Prochlorococcus marinus XMU1412: one gene and its partner. The protein of the gene in region 1 interacts with the protein of each later gene in a pairwise test. Links are inferred from orthologs where the notes say so. Each region holds a gene or a part of one and is shown in the gene's direction. Other genes may lie near its edges.

The links. The genes of interacting proteins can lie anywhere in the genome.
Region 2: the proteins of dnaB (region 1) and dnaA interact in binary tests that used the Escherichia coli proteins (3 or more experiments, as listed by UniProt). The link is inferred for Prochlorococcus marinus XMU1412 from one-to-one orthologs.

Annotation. Positions count from the first base shown.
Region 1 is NZ_JAAORJ010000004.1:589,326-592,307, forward strand. What follows is about bases 46-2,969. They hold dnaB (replicative DNA helicase), read left to right. Parts: upstream 46-778; coding sequence 779-2,161; downstream 2,162-2,969. Other genes in these bases: HA152_RS09705 (acyl-CoA desaturase), read left to right, coding at 46-244; rplI (50S ribosomal protein L9), read left to right, coding at 265-720; mnmG (tRNA uridine-5-carboxymethylaminomethyl(34) synthesis enzyme MnmG), read left to right, coding at 2,174-2,969. Outside these bases: more of HA152_RS09705, read left to right, coding at 1-45; more of mnmG, read left to right, coding at 2,970-2,982. UniProt on the Escherichia coli protein: The main replicative DNA helicase, it participates in initiation and elongation during chromosome replication. Travels ahead of the DNA replisome, separating dsDNA into templates for DNA synthesis.
Region 2 is NZ_JAAORJ010000002.1:55,051-57,967, forward strand. What follows is about bases 1-2,859. They hold dnaA (chromosomal replication initiator protein DnaA), read left to right. Parts: upstream 1-662; coding sequence 663-2,057; downstream 2,058-2,859. Other genes in these bases: HA152_RS03060 (TIGR04282 family arsenosugar biosynthesis glycosyltransferase), read right to left, coding at 1-469; HA152_RS03070 (glutathione S-transferase), read right to left, coding at 2,063-2,859. In the rest of the region: more of HA152_RS03070, read right to left, coding at 2,860-2,917. UniProt on the Escherichia coli protein: Plays an essential in the initiation and regulation of chromosomal replication. Binds in an ATP-dependent fashion to the origin of replication (oriC) to initiate formation of the DNA replication initiation complex once per cell cycle.

The DNA of each region.
Region 1 (2,982 bases):
AAACTCCGCGACGCATTGTTGGGGTAAAGCACCATTTGAAAGTGGTGATTCATCTAAAAACAATGCATGGGTTGCTGCATTAACATTTGGAGAAGGTTGGCATAACAACCATCATGCATTTCCCAATTCAGCAAAACAAGGATTATTTAAAGGTCAGATAGACATAACATGGGAACATATTAAGATTCTTGCGAAATTTGGTTTAGCAAAAAAAGTAAAGTTACCCTCTAGGTCTTATTATTAACTATATTGTTCAATATTTTCATGGCTAAAAGAGTACAAGTCGCATTAACTGAATCAATCGCTTCACTAGGTAAAGAAGGAGATCTAGTTGATGTAGCACCAGGATACGCAAGAAATTTTCTATTACCTTATGGTAAGGCAATGAATGTCACACCAGCAGTCCTTAAACAAATTGAGAGGAAGAAAGAAAAAGAAAAAATCGCTGCTGATAAATTAAAGAAAGAAGCTTTAGATTTCCAAACTGCATTATCTACAATAGGTAGGTTCACTATCAAAAAACAGGTTGGAGAAGATGGTGTCCTTTTTGGAACTGTTACCAATGGGGATGTCGCCGAAGCGATAGAAGCGGCAACTAAAAAAGAAATTGATAGAAGAAACATTACTGTTCCTGATATTCATAATTTAGGTTCCTTTACTGCAAAAGTGAAATTACATCCAGAAGTAAATGCAGAAGTAAATATTGAAGTAACAAGTTAATAAATTTGTTGCATTATTTTGAAAAGTAGCCAGAGTATATATCTAAGCAATTAAAGATATGGTTTCCGTACCTTTTCCAAATAATGGGCAAAATAAAAATTTTAAAAAGGATTTTAATAGTGAAAACTCTGGATTAGTACCTCCTCAAAATGTTCAAGCTGAGGAAGCTGTTCTTGGGGGCATACTTCTTGATCCAGACGCAATCGGAAGAATTGCAGACTTAATTAAACCTGAAGCTTTTTATATAAATGCCCATCAAGAGATTTATAGAACAGCATTAATGTTGCATACCCAGGGTAAACCAACTGATTTAACGTCAATGAGTGCTTGGTTAGCAGATAATCGATCACTAGAAAAAATTGGAGGAAACAGCAAACTGGTAGAACTAGTTGAAAATGTTTCCTCTACAGCTTCCATAGAACAAGTTGCTAATTTAATTAACGACAAATTCATGAGAAGGCAACTTATCAGATCTGGTAATGAAGTAGTTCAACTAGGTTTTGATCAAACTCAAGATACTAATGAAGTTCTAGATAAAGCAGAGCAAAAAATATTTGAAATCAGCCAAGAAAAACCTTCAAAAGGCCTGACTCAAGCAGCTGAAATCCTTACAAGTACTTTCAATGAAATAGAGTCAAGATCATTAGGTACTTCAGTAGCTGGTATTCCAGTAAATTTCTACGACCTTGATGCGATGACTCAAGGTTTTCAAAGAAGTGATTTAATAATTGTTGCTGGAAGACCTTCAATGGGGAAAACTTCAATAGTTCTTAATCTGGCAAAAAATGTTGCACAATCGCAAGATTTACCTGTGTGTGTATTTAGCCTTGAAATGAGTAAAGAACAATTGACATATAGATTGCTCTCTATGGAAGTTGGAATCGAGAGTGGCAGGCTAAGAACAGGAAGATTACAGCAAGATGAATGGCCATTACTCGGAGAAGGTATCAATTCATTAGGTCAATTGCCAATATTTATAGATGACAAGCCTAACTTAAGTGTTTTAGAGATGAGATCTCTGTGCAGAAGATTAATAGCTGAACAAAAAAAAGAACTTGGATTAATTGTGATTGATTACCTCCAGTTGATGGAAGGATCAACCCCTGATAATAGAGTGCAAGAACTTTCACGAATAACAAGAGGTCTTAAAAGCATGGCCAGAGAATTAAAAGTACCAGTAGTAGCTTTATCTCAGCTTAGTAGAGGGGTTGAGTCTAGAACAAACAAAAGACCAATGTTAAGCGATTTAAGAGAATCAGGATCTATTGAACAAGACGCAGATTTAGTATTAATGATTTACAGAGACGAATACTATAATCCAGAGACTGAAGATAGAGGAATTACAGAAATCATTGTCACTAAACATAGAAATGGACCCGTAGGAACTGTTAAATTATTATTTGAACCTCAATTTACGAGATTTAGGAATTTAGCTAATTAAATCAATCCTAAAATGCAAGATCATCACTCAACAAATGAATCTTTTGATGTCATCGTTATTGGTGGAGGACATGCAGGATGCGAAGCTGCTATAACAACAGCAAAATTAGGATTTTCTACAGCCTTATTTACAATCAATTTAGATAGGATTGCGTGGCAACCTTGCAACCCTGCTGTTGGCGGCCCGGCAAAAAGTCAGTTGGTACATGAAGTTGATGCATTAGGTGGAATTATTGGTAAATTAGCTGATGAGACAGCTATACAAAAAAGAATATTAAATGCAAGTAGAGGTCCAGCTGTATGGGCATTAAGAGCTCAGACAGATAAAAGAGAATACTCAAAAAAGATGATTGAAATACTACAAAATACAGATAATTTATCATTAAAAGAAGCAATGATTACTGAACTAGATATCGGAAAAACTGAAGAAATTGGATTGAACTCAAAAAAAATCGTAAAAAAAAGAATAAAGGGTGTAAGGACTTTCTTTGGTAGTTATTATTCAGCAAGATCAGTTATCATTACAGCTGGTACGTTCTTAGAAGGAAGAATATGGATAGGAAATAAATCAATGTCAGCTGGTAGATCGGGCGAACAAGCAGCAAAAGGTCTTACTCAAAATTTACACGAAATTGGTATCAAAACAGAACGTTTAAAAACAGGAACTCCAGCAAGAGTTGATAAAAGAAGTATCATTTTTGATGAATTAGATATTCAACCAAGTACTGCAGCAGATAAATATTTTTCGTTTGATCCAGATATCAAAAATAATATGCCCCAAGTTAGTTGTCATATCACAAGAACAACTACCAAAACACATCA
Region 2 (2,917 bases), on another replicon or contig:
AATATGTATGTGATAACATTATTTTTTCTGATAAACCAATAAGCCAATATCCTCCATCGTTAGATGGTCCTAAAATAAGATCATTATGTTGAAGCTCTTTTAGAGTATTCAATAAGTCTTGATGGCATAAATCTGGAAGGTCAGTGCCAATAAAAATAATATTTTTGATCTTATGTCTTGCACAATATTTTTTGTTGATAATTATTTGCCGTTTCATTTTTTCTCCCAAGCAGCCTTTCCCCTGCAAATTAAATTTGTTGATGCCTAATTTTCTAGACCATTTTCTACAATTTCCTACTCCCAAACCAGTTATGGCAATAGAAATATCAATCAGTTTATTTTCTTGAAGAAATTTTGCGACTGAAATTGTGTGTTTAGTCATTACGCTTTGTACTTTCGCCGAATTACTTTTACCTATGTCTTTTGATAATCTTGTTTTGCATCTTCCAAAACCATGCCATTTCGCCATGATAATAAGTAATGCTTTATCCAATAATTTAGTGAAATTTAAAATAATTATATGCCTATTAAAAAATATAAAATTTATTTTTATAAATTTAGTCGATACTTTGTTAAATAATTTTAAATTTGTCGTGATCTTGTGATTTGATAATGGCCAATTATTAAATTCCAACTAGATTAATAATCTAGAGAATAAAACTTTGCAAGCAACTAATCCTATTTGGGCGGAAGTTCAACAATCACTTCAAAAAACTTTAAGTAAGCCTTCATTTGAGACATGGATAAGGCCTGCTAAATTTAATTGTTTTGAAGATGGCTTATTAACTTTAATCGCTCCAAATACATTTTCTAGTGATTGGTTAAGAAAGAATTATTGTGAAACTATTGAAAAAGCTGCAAAGGAAATCTGCGGTCATGATGTAAAAGTTGTTTTTAAATCTGAAACGAATAACAGCAGCGATTTAACAAATGAAGATAAACCTAACGAACAGAACTTTCATCATAAAACAAGATCTTTTTCTAGTAATAACCAAAATAATTCTACAAAAAATCAATTCAAAAATCCTAATGGTTTAAATTTACGCTACGTATTTAAAAGATTTGTTGTAGGTCCAAATAGTAGGTTGGCTCATGCCGCGGCTTTAGCCGTTGCCGAATCTCCTGGGAGAGAATTCAATCCATTATTTATTTGTGGAGGAGTAGGTCTTGGTAAGACTCATCTAATGCAGGCAATAGGTCATTATCGAGTAGAAATAGATCCAGAAGCAAAAGTTAAATATGTATCTACAGAGACTTTTACAAATGATGTTATTAGTGGTATTCGTAGAGATGGAATGACAGCTATTCGAGATAAATATAGGAATGTAGATTTGATTTTAATAGACGATATACAGTTCTTAGAAGGCAAAGAGTATACACAGGAAGAATTTTTTCATACTTTTAATGCTCTTCATGAATCAGGAAGTCAAATAGTTATTGCAAGTGACAGACCACCAAATCAATTGTCGGGAATTCAAGAGAGATTAATTTCTAGGTTCTCAATGGGTATGACCGCAGATATTCAACCACCTGACCTTGAGACGAGGACAGCCATCCTTCAAAAAAAGGCAGAACAAGAGAGGATGAGTCTCCCAAGAGATTTAATTCAATTTATAGCAGGAAGATTCACTTCGAATATTCGAGAGTTGGAAGGAGCATTTACTAGAGCTGTTGCATTTGCATCAATAACAGGATTGCCAATGACAGTTCAATCAATTGCTCCAATGCTTGATCCTAATAGTGTTGGAGTAGTTGTTACTCCAAAACAAGTTATTAATAAAGTGTCAGATTTCTTTAAAGTTTCTACTGATGAATTGATCAGTTCAAGTAGGAGAAAACCAGTAAGTCAAGCTAGACAAATAGGTATGTATCTTATGAGACATAGTACGGATCTAAGCTTACCAAGAATTGGAGATGAGTTTGGGGGTAAGGACCATACAACAGTTATGTATGCTATTGAGCAAGTTGAAAAAAAATTATCTATTGATCCAAATATTGCAAGTCAAGTTCAAAAAATAAGAGATTTACTTCAAATAGATTCAAGAAAAAATTTATAGTTTTACTAATAACTAGAAACGAAATTTATAGGATCTTGATCATATCTATGCCTGAAAGGTATCTTATCTATTTCATTGATATTACTAAGCGATTCAATCTTATTTAATGATTGCCTTAATAACCTTGCTGAAATAATTGGCATATCTCTTGGAACTGAGATTCTATTTTTTAAGTATCTAAGAGAAATTCCTGAGAGTTTTTTAGGGATTAATACTTCACCTGTGATCATGTGGGTCAAAGCTGATCTCAATGATTCGTCAAATGATTCTTTATTGTATGGGTTTACCTTTAGTAAATTGTCTTTATGCTTTATCACTCTTTTAAGAGCAATTTTTGCGAAATATTTTGACTCATAATTTTGATTTAGTTCATAATTGCCTAGACCCTCCCCATTATCTATTAGCTTAGAGAAAGTAATCTGTTGTTCATTGCTTTCTTTATAGCATCCTCCCATTTGTGGGGGTAAATCATGAGAATGAGTATGAAAATCTCCTTGAGTGCCTCTATAAGCACTTGTCCCTTCAAAAAGGGTAAGCCAGTTATCTAAATGACGGTAATTAGATCTTAAATTAAACCCTTTATAATAAATCAGTGATGCATTCATTCTCTCCATATAGGGAATAAAAATTATATCTCCAACACCAGGCTCTATATCACCCGTATTAGAAACTGATGGATCAACAAACCCTGATTTTGACCTAGTTAAGATTTCATCAAATTTAGAAATGGATTCTTTAAATCTTTTTTTTCTAAAAGAGTTATCTATAAAATTAAAGCTTTCTCGGCAGAGCCAATTACACCAGGATCTGAAAATTTCTCTTTCTAACTCTCGAATTTTGATAAGGTGACTAGATGTTAT